DNA from 2 places in the Streptomyces sp. NPDC006332 genome. Region 2 is predicted to be linked to the other one. Evidence: riboswitches for the same ligand, from Rfam matches in the RefSeq annotation. Region 2 holds a riboswitch; the other holds the start of a gene.
What was found. Region 2 has a riboswitch for glycine ahead of gcvT (glycine cleavage system aminomethyltransferase GcvT). Riboswitches for the same ligand answer to the same signal wherever they lie in the genome.
Positions count from the first base shown of each region.

Region 1: another riboswitch for glycine. It lies ahead of gcvP (aminomethyl-transferring glycine dehydrogenase); the one in region 2 lies ahead of gcvT (glycine cleavage system aminomethyltransferase GcvT).

Region 1 covers NZ_JBEXRA010000049.1:9,164-18,469, forward strand. The annotation lists gene ABZ027_RS33225 (DNA polymerase IV) at 1-1,156, shown strand, start outside; gene ABZ027_RS33230 (PRC-barrel domain-containing protein) at 1,412-1,786, opposite strand; glycine riboswitch at 1,901-1,997, shown strand; gene gcvP (aminomethyl-transferring glycine dehydrogenase) at 2,174-5,059, shown strand; gene ABZ027_RS33240 (TOBE domain-containing protein) at 5,180-5,599, opposite strand; gene ABZ027_RS33245 (ABC transporter ATP-binding protein) at 5,665-6,750, opposite strand; gene modB (molybdate ABC transporter permease subunit) at 6,898-7,662, opposite strand; gene modA (molybdate ABC transporter substrate-binding protein) at 7,746-8,570, opposite strand; gene ABZ027_RS33260 (helix-turn-helix transcriptional regulator) at 8,745-9,140, opposite strand; gene ABZ027_RS33265 (DUF1707 domain-containing protein) at 9,242-9,306, shown strand, end outside.
Region 2 covers NZ_JBEXRA010000027.1:59,543-68,848, forward strand. The annotation lists gene ABZ027_RS23915 (NAD(P)-binding domain-containing protein) at 438-1,097, shown strand; gene ABZ027_RS23920 (glycoside hydrolase family 25 protein) at 1,198-1,755, opposite strand; gene ABZ027_RS23925 (L-serine ammonia-lyase) at 1,888-3,255, opposite strand; gene glyA (serine hydroxymethyltransferase) at 3,330-4,610, opposite strand; gene gcvH (glycine cleavage system protein GcvH) at 4,626-5,003, opposite strand; gene gcvT (glycine cleavage system aminomethyltransferase GcvT) at 5,114-6,247, opposite strand; glycine riboswitch at 6,437-6,546, opposite strand; gene ABZ027_RS23945 (AAA family ATPase) at 6,725-7,393, shown strand; gene ABZ027_RS23950 (enhanced serine sensitivity protein SseB) at 7,503-8,303, shown strand; gene ABZ027_RS23955 (enhanced serine sensitivity protein SseB C-terminal domain-containing protein) at 8,402-9,202, shown strand.

The DNA.
Region 1 (9,306 bases), on a different contig from region 2:
CCGGTCGATCAGCGATCAGGTGATGGAACTGTTGAGAGCGCTGTCGCCGTTGGTGGAGCCGCTGAGTCTGGATGAGGCGTTCGTGGATCTGGAGGCCGGGGGAGCGGCCTGGGACGAGGAGTCGGCGCGGCTGGCCGGGGTGAAGCTCCGGGCGGACATACGGGCTGTGACGGGGCTGACGGGATCGGTGGGGCTGGCCGCCTCCAAGATGCTGGCGAAGATCGCCTCGGAGCAGGCCAAGCCGGACGGACTGGTGCTGATCAAGCCGGGGACCGAGCGGGAGCTGCTCGGGCCGATGCCGGTGCGGACGCTGCCGGGGGTGGGCCCCGCGACGGGGGACCACCTGCGGCGTGTGGGGATCCACACCGTGGAGGAGATCGCCGAGGCGGGTGAGGACGAGTTGGTGCGGCTGCTGGGCAAGGCGCACGGGCACTCGCTGTACGCGATGGCGCTGGCGCTCGACGAGCGGCCCGTGGTGGCGGAGCGGGAGACGAAGTCGGTGTCGGTGGAAGACACGTACGACGTCGACATCCATGACCGGGTCCGGGTGGGGATGGAGGTGCAGCGGCTGGCGGAGCGGTGTGTGCGGCGGCTGCGGGAGGCGGGGCTGTCCGGCCGGACCATCGTGCTCAAGGTGCGACGGTTCGACTTCTCCACGCTCACCCGGTCCGAGACGTTGCGGGGGCCGACGGACGATCCGGGGGTGGTGCGGGAGGCGGCCGCGCGACTGTTGGACTCCGTGGACACGACCGGGGGTGTGCGGTTGCTCGGAGTGGGGGTCAGTGGGTTGGCCGACTACACGCAGGAGGATCTGTTCGCGCAGGCGGCGGGAGAGCGGATGGACTCCGGTGCGGTCGAGGAGGCGGATGACACGCCCGTCGAGGAACCGAAGGCGCCGACTGAGCGGCGGTGGCCCTCGGGACACGATGTGCGGCACACCGTGTACGGACACGGGTGGGTGCAGGGAAGCGGTCTCGGGCGGGTGACAGTGCGGTTCGAGACGCCCGACTCGGGGCCTGGGCGGGTGCGGACGTTCCGGATCGAGGATCCCGATCTTGAGCCGGCGGAGCCGTTGCCGTTGGTGCGGGCGCTCTCCGAGGCGGGTGAGGCTCAGCTGGGCGGGGCCTCGGTGGGCGGGCCAACGGGGTCGGGGTGAGTGCGGGGGTGGCGGGTCTGGGTGGAGTGTGGGTGGGGTGTGTGCTGGTTTCGGGCGCGAGGGGACGGGCTGGTGAGCCGTACGGGTCGGCTACCGGCGGCCCGGCTGTAAGTGCGCCGGGCTGATCGGGGTGCGTCGTGGGGGTGGCGCGGTGGGCGGATCGGCTGGGCCTGGGCCGGATGTGTCGGCCGCCGAGGTCGGTCATCCGGATGGGGGAGGTGTCGGTGGGGAGGGTGGGGACGACGACGTGGAGGGTCAGGACTCGTCCGTGTTTGCCAGCGTGCCGAAGTCGTGGTCCGGGAGCGGAGGAGGAGGGGCGGACAGGTCGAGACCGTAGTGGTGGTAGAGCTGCAGTTCCTGCTCGGGGGAGAGGTGGCGGCCCACGCCGAAGTCCGGGGCGTCCTTGATCAGGGCCCGGTCGAAGGGGACGCGCAAGGTGCCCTCGATCAGTTCGCTGGGCTCCAGGGGGACGAAGGCGTCCCTGCTGAACAGACCTGTCCGTATGGCCGCCCACTCCGGTACGCCGGTCGCGTCGTCGAGGTAGATCTCGTCGATCGTGCCGATCTTGGTGCCGTTGCGGTCGAACGCCTTGCGGCCGATCAGGTTGCGCGGATCGATGTCGGTCTGCACGGGTCCTCCATTTGGTCGCAACTCATCCGTAAGCACCACAAAAGAGCACAATCAGGGAGGCGGCCACTCGAACGCTCAAGCGCTGATCTCGCTGGTACGCTGGCAAACGGCTGCTGACCCCGTGCGGGAGAGTCCTTCGGGCGACATCCGGAGGCGCCGAAGGAGCAAATCCTCCCCGGAATCTCTCAGGCCCCCGTACCGCATGGGTGAGGTCACTCTGGAAAGCAGGGCGGGTGTCGACGGCTTCCGCTCTCACCGACGGTGAAAGTCGGCCACCCTCGGGTGGTCCGGTGAAGCTCTCAGGTTGAGATGACAGAGGGGGAGGCCGTTCGGGTACCCGTGCCGTGGTGCCCCACGAAGGTCGTGTCAGACCAGGAGGCCTCCGCAATGATCGCTCACCGCAGTCCGCTCTCCGAACTGGAGCAGGGAATTCCGTTCGAACAGCGTCACATCGGACCTGACCAGGAAGCTCGGGCGAAGATGCTCGCCCATGTCGGGTACGGCTCGCTGGACGAGCTCACCGCCGCCGCGGTGCCGGACGTGATCAAGAACGCCGACGCGCTCGATCTGCCGGGTGCGCGTACCGAGGCCGAGGTGCTGGCCGAGCTGCGTTCGCTGGCCGACCGGAACCAGGTTCTCGACTCCATGGTCGGCCTCGGGTACTACGGGACGTTCACGCCGCCCGTGATCCTGCGCAACGTGATGGAGAACCCGGCCTGGTACACGGCGTACACGCCCTACCAGCCGGAGATCTCCCAGGGGCGTCTGGAGGCTCTGCTCAACTTCCAGACCATGGTCGCCGAGCTCACCGGCCTGCCGACCTCCGGTGCCTCGCTGCTCGACGAGGGCACCGCGGCGGCCGAGGCGCTGGCACTGTCGCGGCGCATGGGCAGGAACAAGAAGGGTCTCTTCCTGGTCGACGCGGACACGCTGCCGCAGACCGTAGCCGTGATCCGGACGCGGGCCGAGCCGACCGGCGTCGAGGTCGTGGTCGCGGACCTCGGTGACGGCATTCCGGCCGAGATCGCCGGGCGTGAGATCAACGGTGTGCTGCTGCAGTACCCGGGCGCCTCCGGTGCCGTACGCGACATCAAGCCGCTGATCGAGCAGGCCCACGAACTCGGCGCGCTGGTGACGGTCGCCGCCGATCTGCTGGCGCTGACGCTGCTGAAGCCCCCGGGTGAGCTCGGTGCGGACATCGCCGTCGGGACGACCCAGCGGTTCGGGGTACCGATGGGCTTCGGCGGACCGCACGCCGGATACATGGCGGTCCGTGAGAAGTTCGCGCGCAGCCTGCCGGGGCGGCTCGTGGGCGTGTCCGTCGACGCCGACGGGAACAAGGCCTACCGGCTCGCCCTGCAGACGCGGGAGCAGCACATCCGGCGCGAGAAGGCGACCAGCAACATCTGCACCGCGCAGGTGCTGCTCGCCGTGATGGCCGGCATGTACGCCGTCTACCACGGGCCCGAGGGCCTCAGGGGCATCGCACGGCGCACCCACCGGTACGCCACGATCCTCGCCGCGGGCCTGACGGCCGGCGGGATCGAGGTCGTGCACGGCTCCTACTTCGACACCCTGACCGCCCGGGTGCCGTCACGGGCGGCCGAGGTCGTCGCGGCCGCGCGCGAGAACGGCGTCAACCTCCGGCTCGTCGACGCCGACCTGGTGTCGATCGCGTGCGACGAGACCACCTCGCGGACTCAACTGGCCGCCGTGTGGGCCGCGTTCGGGGTCGAGGGGGACATCGAGGCGCTGGACGCGGCCGCCGAGGACTCCCTTCCGGCCGCGCTGCGGCGTACCGACGCGTACCTCACACACCCCGTCTTCCACCAGCACCGCTCCGAGACCGCGATGCTCCGCTACCTGCGTCGGCTGGCCGACCGGGACTACGCCCTCGACCGCGGCATGATCCCGTTGGGCTCCTGCACCATGAAGCTCAACGCCACCACCGAGATGGAGCCGGTCACCTGGCCCGAGTTCGGTCAGCTGCACCCCTTCGCGCCCGCCGAGCAGGCCGAGGGCTATCTCGTCCTCATCCGCGAGCTGGAGGAGCGTCTCGCCGAGGTCACCGGCTACGACACGGTCTCGCTGCAGCCCAACGCCGGTTCGCAGGGCGAGCTGGCGGGACTGCTCGCCGTACGCGGATATCACCGGGCCAACGGGGACGAGCAGCGGACCGTGTGTCTGATCCCGTCGTCGGCGCACGGCACCAACGCCGCCAGTGCCGTGATGGCCGGGATGAAGGTCGTCGTGGTGAAGACCGCCGAGGACGGCGAGATCGACGTCGAGGATCTGCGGGCGAAGATCGAGCAGCACCGGGACGAGCTGGCGGTGCTGATGATCACGTACCCCTCCACGCACGGTGTGTTCGAGGAGCATGTCGCGGACATCTGCGCGCAGGTGCACGAGGCCGGCGGCCAGGTGTACGTCGACGGCGCCAACCTCAACGCCCTGGTGGGGCTGGCCAAGCCGGGACACTTCGGCGGGGACGTCTCGCACCTGAACCTGCACAAGACGTTCTGCATCCCGCACGGCGGCGGCGGTCCGGGCGTCGGCCCGGTCGGGGTGCGCGCGCACCTGGCGCCGTACCTGCCGAACCACCCCCTGCAGCCCGCGGCCGGCCCGGAGACCGGTGTCGGGCCCGTCTCGGCCGCGCCCTGGGGCTCCGCCGGGATCCTGCCGATCTCGTGGGCGTACGTGCGGCTCATGGGCGGTGAGGGACTCAAGCGGGCCACGCAGGTGGCCGTGCTCTCCGCGAACTACATCGCCAAGCGGCTGGAACCGCACTTCCCGGTGCTCTACACCGGTCCGGGCGGCCTGGTCGCGCACGAGTGCATCATCGACCTGCGGCCCCTGACCAAGGCGACCGGCGTGAGTGTCGACGACGTCGCCAAGCGGCTCATCGACTACGGGTTCCACGCGCCGACGATGTCCTTCCCGGTGGCCGGGACGCTGATGATCGAGCCGACCGAGTCCGAGGACCTGAACGAACTCGACCGGTTTTGCGAGGCGATGATCGCCATTCGTGCGGAGATCGAGAAGGTCGGCTCGGGCGAGTGGCCCGCGGACGACAATCCGCTGCGGAACGCGCCGCACACCGCGGGCGCGCTCGGCGGGGCGTGGGAGCACGCGTACACGCGTGAGGAGGCCGTCTTCCCGTCCGGTGTGTCGGTGGCGGACAAGTACTGGCCGCCGGTGCGCCGCATCGACCAGGCCTTCGGTGACCGGAACCTGGTCTGCTCCTGCCCGCCGCTGGACGCGTACGAGGACTGACTGGACGCGTACGAGGACTGATCTGACGTAGGCGGGAAGGGCTCCGGCCGGTCGTGCACCGGGCGGAGCCCTTTCGCGTCACGTAAGCCCTCCCGATGCGTGCGGTGCGACGCGGTGAGGTCACACGGTCGCCAGGGAGACCTCGGTCGACTTGATCAGGGCGACGACCGGGATGCCGGTCGTGAGACCGAGGTCCGTGACGGCGTCCTTGGTGATCACCGCGATCAGGTCGGCGCCCTCGACGCTGATCCGGACGGCTGCCATGGCGCCGCCGGTCGCGATGTCACTGATCATGCCGGGCAGCTGGTTGCGGATGGACAGGCCGTCGACCGGCGCGGTGGCCAGGGACACCTCCGTCGACTTCACCAGGGCCTGTACGGCCGTTCCCGCGGCGAGGCCCAGCTCCTCGGCGGCTTCCCGGGTGATCGCGGCGGTGAGGTTCTGGCCGCCGGTGAGACGGATTTTGACCATGGCCATCACCTCTCCCGGGGTGCTGGCGGTGACGGTGCCGGAGAGCTGGTTGCGGATGGACAGGCTCATTAAAGGCCTCACTGGGATGGGGTGGGGATGGGGCCGGGGAAGCCCACCGTAGCCGCCTGGAGGTCTTATGCCGGGTATGCGTGTGTCTGGGTTGCCTTGACGGTCGCCCAGACCGATGCGCCGGGGTGCAGGTCGAGTTCGGCCGCGGCGACCGTGGTGAGGTCGGCGGTGAGGGGGAGTTCGCCGGTGAGGTCCGCTCGGATCTGGTCGCCGTGGGTCTCCAGGCCGGCCACTTCGCAGCGCCAGAGGTTGCGTGCGCTGGAACCCGTGGGCTTTTCCCGGTAGAGGGTGACGGCGCTCGGCGGGAACGCCACGAACACGGGTCCGGCGAGATCCTCGGTGGTGGTGAGGGCGGAGCCGGCGTCGAGACGGACCGTGTGGCCTTCGGCGTGCCCCTTGTAGAGGTTCAGGCCGACCAGTTGCGCGATGTAGTCCGTACGGGGGTGGCGGGCGATGTCGGCGGGAGCGCCCTCCTGGACGACCTGGCCGTGTTCGATGACGACGAGTCGGTCCGCGAGCACCATGGCGTCCAGCGGGTCGTGCGTGACCAGTACGGCGACCGCCTCGAACTCGGCCAGGTGACGGCGGAGTTGGGCGCGTACCTCCAGGCGGGTGCGGGCATCCAGGGCGGCGAGCGGCTCGTCGAGGAGGAGCAGGCGCGGTTGGGTGGCCAGGGCGCGGGCGACGGCGACCCGCTGGGCCTGGCCGCCGGAGAGCCTGCGGGGCTTGGCGGCCGCTTGTTCGGCCAGGCCCATGCGCTCCAGCCACTCCGCCGCCTGCGCGCGGGACTCCGCTTTGGTGGCGCCCTGACAGCGCGGGCCGAAGGCCACGTTGTCGAGGGCGGACAGGTGCGGGAAGAGCAGGTAGTCCTGGAAGACCACGCCGACCGGGCGGGACTCGGGCGGCGTACGGTCCATCGCGGCACCGTCGAGGCGCAGATGGCCGCCCGTGAGGGGGACGAGACCGGCGAGTGCACGCAGGGCGGTGGTCTTGCCGGCGCCGTTCGGACCGAGCAGGGCGACCACGTCACCGGGGGCGGCATTGAGGGGGACGTCCAGGCGGAAGGTGCCGCGTTCCACGACGAGACGGGAGTCGAGGCCCGCGTCGTGTCCGTCCTCGGTGACGGGGTCGGCTGAGGTGGCGTCGGTCATGAGGGGGCGTCCAGCTCGGTCTTGGGGAGCGGGTGGGGTTGGTTCGGCTCGGGGGTGGTGGGCTTCGCTGCGGGCCGGTGGGTGGTTCGGCTTCGGCTTGCGGCCGATGGCATGGGAGTGCGGTACGCGGTGGCGTTCGGCATCGGCTCAGGAGGTGGTCATCCAGCGGTCCCGCAGGCCCGCCAGTACGGCGATGGAGACGGCCAGCAGGACCAGGCTGAGGGCGATCGCGGCCGCCGGGTCGTTCTGCAGGGCCAGGTAGACCGCGAGTGGCATGGTCTGGGTTCGGCCCGGGAAGTTGCCGGCGAAGGTGATCGTCGCCCCGAACTCACCCAGCGCCCGCGCCCAGGCCAGGACCGAGCCCGCGGCGATGCCCGGCGCGATCAGCGGGAGCGTGACCCGGCGGAACGCGGTGAAGCGGGAGGCGCCCAGGGTGGTGGCCGCCTCCTCGTAGCGCGGGTCGGCGGCGCGCAAAGTGCCCTCGACGCTGATGACGAGGAACGGCATGGCCACGAACGTCTCCGCGAGGACGACGCCCGTCGTGGTGAACGGGAGCGTGATGCCGAACCAGGCGTCCAGCCACTGGCCCACGACTCCGTTGCGGCCGAGGGCGAGCAGCAGAGCCACACCGCCGACCACCGGGGGCAGGACCAGGGGCAGGGTGACCAGGGCGCGGACCAGGCCGCGGCCGGGGAAGTCGGTGCGGGCCAGCAGCCAGGCCAGTGGGACGCCGATGACCAGGCTCAGCGCGGTCGCCGTCGTGGCGCACAGCAGTGACAGGCGCAGGGCCTGCCAGACCTCGGCGCTGGTCAGCTGGTCGGGGAGGGTGCGCCACGGGGCACGGATCAGCAGGGCGACGAGGGGGAGGAGCAGGAACGCCAGACCCGCCAGGGCGGGGAGGAGCAGGGGCAGCGGGACGCCGGGGCCTCGTCGGTGAGGCCAGGACGCGTCGTTGCTTCTTCCGGTGCGGTGGGGCGCCGCCTGGTCCGGGCTGGTCACGGCTTCAGGAATCCGGCCCCGGTCAGGGCCTTCTGCCCGTCGGCGGACCTGACCAGCTCGATGAACGCCTTCGCCGTTGCCGGGTTCTGGGCGTTCTTGAGGAGGGTGATCGGGTAGTCGTTGATGGCTTCGGCCGACTCGGGGAAGTCCACCCCCCGCACCTTGTCGCCCGCCGCGTGCACGTCGGTCTTGTAGACGACGGCGGCGTCGGCCTCCTTCAGCTCGACCTTGGTCAGGGCGGCCTTGACGTCCTGCTCGTAGGAGACCGGGGTGACCTTCAGCTTGGCGGCGTCCAGTGCCTTCTGGGCGGCGGCGCCGCACGGTACCTCCTTGTCGCACAGGACGACCTTCAGCTTCGGGTCGGTGAGGTCCTTCAGTGTGGCGATCTTGTCGGGGTTGCCCGGCAGGGTGGCGATCTCCAGCTGGTTGCGGACGAAGGTGCTCGGGGTGCCGGCGGCGTCCTTCGCGTCGGTGACGACGGCCATCGTCTTGGGGCTGGCGGAGGCGAAGACGTCGGCCGGCGCGCCGCTGGTGATGCTCGCGGCGAGGGTGTCGCTGCCGCCGAAGTTGAAGGTGACCTTCGTACCCGGGTGATCCTTCTCGAACTGCCTGCCCAGCGTCGTGAAGCTCTCCTTGAGTGAGGCGGCGGCGAAGACGGTCACCTGACCGGACAGCTTCCCCGACGAGGACGCCGAGGAGCCGGAGCCTGAGGCGCCCGCGTCCGAGTCGGACGAGGAGCAGGCGGACAGTGCCAGCAGCACGGCGACTCCCGCACCGGCCACCTGCAGCGTACGGCGGGTCCGACGTACGGAACGGGTCATCACGGGTCCACTCCCTGGGTCTGTCTGGAGAAGAGTCGGCGGACCCTTCCGATGCAACAGATCATACGTCCGCATGTGCGAGCGAAAGCCCCGTGGCTCTTCGCATGTGCGAGCTCAGGTGGCCGTCGAGGGGCGCATGTGCGCTTCGTCTACAGGACTGCGCCGTCCGGTGGTTCAGACGCGGTCGATGTGCACGTTCGTCGACTTCACGCGGGCGGTGGCCTCCATGCCGATCTCCAGACCGAGTTCCTCGACGGCCTCCCGGGTGAGGAGGGAGACGAGTCGGTGCGGGCCGGCCTGGATCTCGACCTGGGCGGCGACATCGCCGAGCTTGATGGCGGTGACGATGCCGGGGAAGGCGTTGCGGGCGGACGTGTACGGCGTGTCCTCCTCGCCGCCCCCGGCCTTGGCGAGTTCCACCGAGAAGGCGGCCAGGTCCCGCCCGTCGACGAGCCGCCTGCCGCTGTCGTCGCGGTGGGTGGCCACCCGGCCGGCGTCCGCCCAGCGTCGCGCGGTGTCGGGGCTCACGCCGAGCAGCCGTGCTGCCTGGCCGATTGTGTAGGACTGCATGCCGGTCACGATAGGGCGCGGGTGGGGAACCGCGGGTGGGGGGTTGGCCGTTGGGTATAACGCGATATAGCTTTAGTGTGACGAGGGAGGGGTGGGGGCGCATGGCAGGTGGGTCAGCTCAGGAGAGCGGGGATCCTGGTGTCGCCGCGGAGCTCGGGCTGAGGGC
Region 2 (9,306 bases):
TATCACAGGCACACGCGTTCGCATCACCTCGCCGGTGCCGACAGCGGTACGGGCGCTCCGCGCCCTGAACCGGATGCGGCGACGCTCCGCGTCGCGACACCCGGATGCGCTTCCTCCCCGTCGTGAACGCCGGGGCCTCCTCGCAAGGACCAGGTGAACCGAGCGGAAAGGGGGGCACCCGAGGGTCCCCCCTTCCTCATGTCCGGCGCGCCACGCGGACGTGCCAGCGGCCGTCGTGCCGCTCGAGGTCCAGCGGCCAGGACGCGGGGGTCGCGGCGGAGGTCCTGCACAAGGAGTTGGAGGATCTGTTCGGAGGCCAGGACGCCCTTCGGCAGGGGGGGACCGGGAGAGTCCCGGGGTGCCCGGAATAGCTCTCGGGCAGAGAGGGTTGACGCACTACAGACGTATGCGTGTGCATCGATCCGGAAGGGCTTGTCATGAAGATCGGCATCATCGGCGCGGGCAACATCGGCGGCAACCTCACCCGGCGGCTCACCACCCTCGGCCACGACGTCTCCGTGGCCAACTCCCGTGGCCCGCACACGCTCACCGAGCTGGCCGCGGAGACGGGTGCGACCCCCGTCCCGGTCGCGGAGGCGGCGCGAGGCGCGGACGTCGTCGTCGTCACGATCCCCTTGAAGGCGGTGCCGGACCTGGCGTCCGGCCTGTTCGACGAGGCGGCGGACGGGGTCGCCGTGATCGACACCGGCAACTACTACCCGCAACGCGACGGCAGGATCGCGGAGATCGAGGACGAGGGGCTCACCGAGAGCCGCTGGACCGCGCGGCGCCTCGGCCACACCGTCGTCAAGGCCTTCAACGGCACCTACGCCCAGGACATCCTGGACCGACCGCGCCCGGCCGGCGCCCCGGACCGTCTGGCACTGCCGGTGGCCGGCGACGACCAGGAGGCGAAGAGCAGGGTGCGGGCCCTGATCGACGAGCTGGGCTTCGACACGGTCGACGCGGGCACCCTCGACGACTCCTGGCGCCAGCAGCCCGGCACCCCGGTGTACGGACTGCGGGAGGGTGTCGACGGCGTCACGAAGGCGCTCGCGGAGGCGAGCCCGGAGCGAGGGCCGGAGTGGCGCTTCTAGGGCCGTGGCCGGAAAGGTTCACGAGCCGGTGAACCATTCCGGCCACGGCACCAGGTCCTGCCTTCCGGCGGAACCGGCCCGTTGAGAGGGCTGGATCCGCTCAGGCGTCCGCGGCCCACTCCCGCAGCGCGGCCTTGCTCGCGAAGTTCGCCACGTTCTTGTCCAGCGGATCGTCGGTGTACTGGTGGAAGCGCCAGTTCGCCTTGATGCGGGGCTTGCCCGCCGTGACGTAGTCGGCGATCCAGAGACCGTCTCCCGCGTACGAGGTCGTATCGACGTTCAGCCAGAAGTGCCGGTTCGTGTATAGGACAACCCGGTTGTTCGGCCGCAGCGCCCGCACCTTGCGGATGAAACTGTCCTTCTCCGCGTTGCTCGCGTGCGTGCCCTCGCCCGTCGTCTCCCAGTCGACGGCGAGGATGTCGCCCGCCTTCTCGGGGGCGTGCGAGACGAAGTACTCCGCCTGGGCCGTGAGGTTGCCCGGCCACAGGAAGTGGTAGAAGCCGACGACCAGACCGGCGTCACGACCGTGCTTCGCCTGCGCGGCGAGTTTCGGGTTGACGTACGAACGGCCCTCGGTCGCCTTGATGAAGGCGAAGGAGAGGCCGTCGGTGCCGTAGGACGAGGACTGGTACGCGCTGACGTCGATGCCACGCAGCATGGTGCTCCCGGAGTGCCTGTGGGGGTCAGGAGTCGGTCGGTGACCGCCGCCCCACCCTGGCACGGGCGATCACCGCCCCACGCGGAAACGTCGACCTGCGGCATTTGTCGAACGTCTCTACGCCGACGGGCGTCAGCACTCGATGATGTTCACCGCGAGCCCGCCCCGCGCCGTCTCCTTGTACTTCACGCTCATGTCGGCGCCGGTGTCCTTCATCGTCTTGATGACCTTGTCGAGGGACACCTTGTGGGAGCCGTCGCCGCGCATCGCCATCCGGGCGGCCGTGACCGCCTTCGCCGCGGCCATGCCGTTGCGTTCGATGCACGGGATCTGGACCAGGCCGCCGACCGGGTCGCAGGTCAGGCCCAGGTTGTGTTCCATGCCGATCTCGGCGGCGTTCTCGACCTGTTCCGGAGATCCGCCGAGCACCTCCGCGAGCGCGCCCGCGGCCATCGAGCAGGCCGAGCCGACCTCGCCCTGGCAGCCGACCTCGGCGCCGGAGATGGACGCGTTCTCCTTGAAGAGCATGCCGATCGCGCCCGCCGCCAGCAGGAAACGGACCACCCCGTCCTCGTCGGCGCCCGGCACGAAGTTGATGTAGTAGTGCAGGACGGCGGGGATGATCCCCGCGGCTCCGTTGGTGGGCGCGGTCACCACCCGGCCGCCCGCCGCGTTCTCCTCGTTCACCGCCATCGCGTACAGCGTGATCCACTCCATGGCGCGAGCCAACGGATCGCCCTCCGCGCGCAGTTGGCGTGCGGAGACGGCCGCGCGGCGGCGGACCTTCAGGCCGCCCGGCAGGATGCCCTCGCGAGACATGCCGCGCGACACGCACGCCTGCATCACCCGCCAGATCTCCAGCAGTCCCTCGTGGATCTCCTCCTCGGTGCGCCAGGCCCGCTCGTTCTCCAACATCAGCGCGGAGATCGACAGACCCGTCTCCCTGGTCAGGCGCAGCAGCTCGTCGCCCGTACGGAAGGGGTACTTGAGCACCGTGTCGTCCAGCTTGATGCGGTCCGCGCCCACCGCGTCCTCGTCCACCACGAAGCCGCCGCCGACCGAGTAGTACGTCTTCGACAGCAGCTGAGAGCCCGCCGCGTCGTACGCCCAGAGCGTCATGCCGTTCGCGTGGTGGGGGAGGGTCTTGCGGCGGTGCAGGACCATGTCGTCGTCGTAGGAGAAGGCGATCTCGTGCTCGCCCAGCAGGCGCAGGCGGCCCGTCTCCCTGATCCGTGTCACCCGGTCGTCCGCCGACTCCACGTCCACCGTGCGCGGCGAGTCGCCCTCCAGGCCGAGCAGTACCGCCTTGGGCGTGCCGTGGCCGTGCCCGGTCGCGCCCAGGGAGCCGTACAACTCGGTGCGCACGGAGGCGACCGTCTCCATGAGTCCCTCGTTGCGCACCCGGGCGGCGAACATGCGCGCCGCGCGCATCGGGCCGACCGTGTGGGAACTGGACGGGCCGATTCCGATCGAGAACAGGTCGAAGACCGATATGGCCACGGTGACTCCTTGGTACGGGGTGGTGCGGGGTGCCGCACACGCCTCTCAGTGTGCGCGGCACCCGGGGAAGGGAACTACTTGCTCAGACCGGGATACAGCGGGTGCTTGTCGGCGAGGGCTTCGACCCTGGCCTTCAGCGCTGCCATGGCGTCCCCCTCGAAGGGGGCGGGCGCCTTCAGGGTCTCCGCGATGACGTCCGCGACCTCGGCGAAGTCCTCGGCGGTGAAGCCGCGGGTGGCGAGGGCGGGCGTACCGATCCGCAGGCCCGAGGTGACCATCGGCGGACGCGGGTCGTCGGGGACGGCGTTGCGGTTGACCGTGATGCCGACCTCGTGGAGCCGGTCCTCGGCCTGCCGGCCGTCGAGCTCGGACTCGCGCAGGTCGACCAGGATCAGATGCACGTCGGTGCCGCCGGACAGCACGTTCACGCCGGCCTCGCGGGCGTCCGGCGCGGTGAGGCGCTCGGCGAGGATCCGCGCGCCGTCCACCGTACGGCGCTGGCGCTCCTTGAAGTCCTCGCTCGCGGCGACCTTGAACGAGACCGCCTTGGCCGCGATCACGTGCTCCAGGGGACCGCCCTGGAAGCCCGGGAAGACGGACGAGTTCAGCTTCTTCGCGAAGTCCTTCTTGGCGAGGATGATGCCGCCGCGCGGGCCGCCCAGCGTCTTGTGGGTGGTGGAGGTGACGACGTCCGCGTACGCAACCGGGTTGGGGTGCAGACCGGCCGCGACCAGACCCGCGAAGTGCGCCATGTCCACCCACAGGTGGGCCTCGACCTCGTCGGCGATCCGGCGGAACTCGGCGAAGTCCAGCTGCCGCGGGTACGCCGACCAGCCCGCGATGATCACCTTCGGCCGGTGCTCCTTGGCGAGCCGCTCCAGCTCGGCCATGTCGACCAGGCCGGTCTTCGCGTCCACGTGGTAGGCGACCACGTCGAACTGCTTGCCGGAGAAGTTCAGCCGCATCCCGTGGGTCAGGTGGCCGCCGTGCGCCAGATCCAGACCGAGGATGGTGTCACCGGGCTGGGCGAGCGCGAACAGGGCCGCCTGGTTGGCGGACGCGCCCGAATGGGGCTGCACGTTGGCGTACTCGGCGCCGAACAGGTCCTTGACCCGGTCGATCGCGATCTGCTCGGTCACGTCGACGTGCTCGCAGCCGCCGTAGTAACGGCGGCCCGGGTAGCCCTCGGCGTACTTGTTGGTCAGGACGGAGCCCTGCGCCTCCAGCACCGCGAGGGGCGCGAAGTTCTCGGAGGCGATCATCTCCAGGGTGGACTGCTGGCGGACCAGCTCGGCGTCGACCGCGGCGGAGACCTCGGGGTCGAGCTCGTGCAGGGGCGTGTTCAGAACGGACATCAGGTGCAGGACTCCTCAGCCGGCGGAAAAGGCGGTGTACTCGTCGGCGGAGAGCAGGTCGGCCGGCTCCTCGGCCACGCGGACCTTGAACAGCCAGCCGCCCTCGAAGGGGGCGGAGTTCACCAGCGACGGGTCGTCGACCACGTCCTCGTTGACCTCGGTGACCTCACCGGACACCGGGGAGTACAGGTCGCTGACCGACTTGGTGGACTCCAGTTCGCCGCAGGTCTCGCCCGCGGTCACACCGGCACCGACCTCCGGGAGCTGGACGAAGACGACGTCACCGAGCGCGTTGGCCGCGTGCTCCGTGATGCCGACCGTCGAGACGCCGTTCTCGGCGCCCGACAGCCACTCGTGCTCCTTGCTGTAGCGCAGCTGCTGGGGATTGCTCATGGCCTGAATTCTCCTGTACGCGGGGGAGTGCTGGTGAATGAGGGACTGCTGGAAACGTACGTGAGCAGCGGAAAGTGCGCAGGGTCACGCACGCCGACTGCCCGCCGCCGTCACTTCTGACGCTTGTAGAACGGCAGCGCCACGACCTCGTACGGCTCGTGACTGCCCCGGATGTCCACACCGACACCGGGTGTGCCCGGCGCCGCGTGCGCCCCGTCGACGTACGCCATCGCGATCGGCCTGCCCAGCGTGGGCGAGGGCGCGCCCGAGGTGACCTCGCCGATCACCCGGCCGTCCGCGACGACCGGGTACCCCGCACGCGGCACCCGGCGGCCCTCGGCGACGAGGCCGACGAGAACCCGCGGCGGGTTGTGCTCCGAACGGGCGGCGGCCTCCCGGAGGGCCTCGCGGCCCACGAAGTCGCCCTCCTTCTCGAACTTCACCACCCGGCCGAGACCGGCGTCGAAGGGGGTCAACGCGGTGGAGAGCTCGTGCCCGTACAGCGGCATGCCCGCCTCCAGGCGCAGGGTGTCCCGGCAGGACAGGCCGCACGGGACCAGGCCGACACCCTCGCCGGCCTCGGTCAGCGCCTGCCACAGCCGCACGGCGTGCTCCGGCTTCACGAACAGCTCGAAGCCGTCCTCGCCGGTGTACCCGGTGCGGGCGATGAGCGCGGGCACGCCGGCCGCGGTGCCCGGCAGACCGGCGTAGTACTTCAGGCCGTCGAGGTCGGCGTCGGTGAGGGACTTCAGGACACCCGCGGACTGGGGGCCCTGTACGGCGATCAGCGCGTAGGCGTCCCGGTCGTCGCGCACCTGGACGTCGAAACCGGCGGCCCGCTCGGTCAACGCGTCCAGCACCACCTGGGCGTTGGAGGCGTTGGCGACGACCATGTAGTGCGCGGACCCGGCCTCCGCCTCGTCGAGCCGGTACACGATCAGGTCGTCCAGGATGCCGCCGTCGGCCCGGCAGATCATGGTGTAGCGGGCGCGGCCGACGCCGACGGAGGCGATGTTGCCGACCAGCGCGTGGTTCAGGAACGCGGCCGCCTGCGGGCCGGTCACCGTGATCTCGCCCATGTGCGAGAGGTCGAACAGACCGGCCCGGGTGCGCACGGCCTGGTGTTCGTCGCGTTCGGAGCCGTAGCGAAGGGGCATGTCCCAGCCGGCGAAGTCGGTCATCGTCGCGCCGAGCGAACGATGCAGGGCGTCGAGCGCGGTGTGACGGGGTGCGGTACTGCTCATCGGACGGTCGTCTCCCGAGGCGATGGGGGACCTCCCGCGCGAGCTCATGTCGAGCGTGAGGGAGGGCGAGGTCGTTCCTCCCCATCTGTCATCGGAACCTGAGAGGTTCGTCAGGACCACGCGAAGCGGTGATCACGACTTGCACCTTGGGTGGGGCCACTGTCGCAGCGGCCCGCTTTTCAGATGTGCCTCGCCCGCGCGGTACGGGGCCTGAGAGATTCAAGGGAGGGACTTGCTCCTTCGGCGCCCGGGCATCCGTACGACACACGTACGACCCGGAACTCTCCCGCGCGGATTCAAGCGGCCGGTATGCAGTTGGCGCCGACATCATTGCACGCATCGGTCGAGTACGGCAGGGCGGCATCTGTAACCGGCTTGTGGCAGGACGAGCACGAAAACACGAGACACCGCGCATTACCTTCTCTTTACACTCGACGGGCAGGGAAGTCGTGACCACCCCAGGGGAGGACGATCACGGTGAACAGGACCACGGCGTACGCGACCACCTCGGCTCTCGCGCTGCCCGAGCAGACGACGGTCCCGGCACCTCAGGCGTGCGGCCCGCTCGGCGCACCCGTCGTCCGCGACCTCCGTGAGCGCGGCGGCCGCAGCCCGCACGCCCTGCTCTTCGGCCCCCGGGACCTGGTCGCGATCACCGGCCTGCCCGGCAGCGGCAAGTCCACCCTGATGCGCCGCACGGTCAACGGGCTGCGCATCGACTCCCAGGACGCCCGCGACCGCTGGGCGACGCGGATGCCCCGCTTCCTGCCGTACGCGGTCTACCGCCCCCTGGTCCGCCTCGCGCACTACGCCGGTCTGCGCCGCGCCCTGCGCTCCGGCAAAGGGGTCGTGGTGCACGACTGCGGTACGCAGGCCTGGGTGCGCGGCTGGCTGGCCCGCGAGGCCCGTCGCCGGGGTGGCACCCTGCACCTGCTGCTGCTCGACGTCACGCCGGACACCGCCCTCGCCGGGCAGCGCGAGCGCGGCCGCGGTGTCTCGCGGTACGCGTTCCTGCGTCACCGGGGCGCCGCCTCCCGCCTGATCGGCTCCGTGGCGAACGGCGACCTGCCCGCGGGCTGCGGCTCGGCGGTGCTGGTCGACCGGGACGCGGCGAACGTGCTGCGACGGATCGGGTTCACGGGCTGAGCCGGACCGGTTCGGTGGCCGGACCGGCCGCCCGTCTCTCATGGGCGCTCCGTACCCGATAGCCTTTTCAGCTACAGCAGGCGGTACCAGGCAGGCGGTAGGCAGGCAGATGGACTTCCCGGCGGACTTCCCCGCTGACTTCCCGGGTTTCCCGGCACAGGCGCACCCTCATCCGCACGGCGGATGGCCCGGCAACGAGCTGGAGGAGGTGCTGTCCGCCTCCCTCGGCGTGCCCGGGGCGGGCGGGCGGATCATCGAGGTGCTCGGCCGCAGCTTCCTCTGGGTGCCGCTGCCCAACGGCGGCGGACCGCACAGCGGCCCCCTGGACCTGCCCACGCTGGAGATCGAGGGCCAGGCCTACGTCCCGGTGTTCAGCTCCGAGGAACAGTTCCGCCAGGTGGTCGGCTCGCACCTGTCGTACACCATCGCCCCCGCGGTCGAGTTCGCCCGCGGTCTGCCGCCCCAGGTCGGCCTCGCGGTGAACCCGGACGGCACGGTCGGTGTCCCGTTGCCGCCGGCCGCCGTCGCCGAACTGTGCCGGGTCGGCCGGACCCCGCTGGACGGTCCCGCCGCCGGCGGCCGGGTCCGCCTGTTCGAGCCGGACTGGCAGGACGACCCGGTCGACTTCCTCGCGGCGGCCTCGTCCGAGTTCGCCGCCACGGGCGTGGTGCTCACCGCCCGCCGCTGCCTCGCCGTCATCGAGACGGCCGAGCCGGTCATGTTCGTGGGCGTGGAACTGTCCCAGTGGGAGGGCGACTTGCGGGCCCTGCCGATGGAGGCCCTGGCCCGTGCCCTGGGCACCGTCCCCGTCCGGTGGCCGGTCAACCTGGTGCTCCTGGACGTGACGGACGACCCGGTGGGCCACTGGATGAGGCAGAGTGTGCGGCCCTTCTACCAACAGGGCTACTGAAACAGCGACAGGGCTACTGAAACAGCTCAACGGCTGAACCCGGCGGAGCGCCTAAGCTGGGTCCCTATTCAGGCCACATCACGAAGGGTCGGTAAAAGGTGAGCGCCAGCGGCACCGCGGCCGGGCAGGTCGAGCACATGCTGCGCCAGGTGACGCCCGGGCGTTACGACGCCTACGAGGCGCTCCTTCGCGCGCTCGCCACCCCGTCCTCCGGACAGGTCTGGATGCTGCTGTGGCACGGCCAGGCCGGTTCCCCCGACGCCCAGTACGGGAACATGCAGGTCGAGGGGTACGGCTACGCCCCATGCGTCACCTCCGCCCAGGAGTTGTCGGCCAGCGGCTGGAACAGATCGTACGAAGTGATCGACGGCCTCGACGTGGCCCGCACCCTCTACCCCGACCACTACGGCCTCTGGCTCAACCCGCACGCCCCCGGCGGCGGCGTCGGCATCCCCTGGCTCGACCTGCGCCGCATCGCCACCGGCCTGGACCGCCAGCCCGCCGGGCCCCTCAGGCTGTCCGAACCCGGCATCGAGATCCCGCAGTTCTACGCCCTGATCGCGCAGAACGCCCACCGCACCCCGGCGGTGCGCGCCCTGCGCCGCGCCTGGGTGCAGCCCGCGCTCGGGGCGCCCTATCTCGCCGTCGGCCTCGACGTGTACGACACCAGTCCGCCGGCCGTCGACTCGGTGCGCGCGATGATGCAGCAGTCCATCGGTGTCGTCCCGGACGGGCTGCCGGTCTCCACCGTGGCCATGTCCGACGAGTACGACCCGGTCGCCCTGTGGATGCGGGCCAACGCCCGCCCCTTCTACGACCGGGAGGCGCACGCCGCCCCTGCCCCCGCCCAGGCCCCGGCGGCCGGTTACGGCTATCCGCAGGCGGGTGGCCGGTACTGACCGGTTCGGGCGGCGGCTCACCCTCGTGACATGAGTCACTTCGAGGTTATTGATCTTCTTTTGGCTCTAGGTGTCGATCCATGCGCGTAGATTGGCGTCTGTTG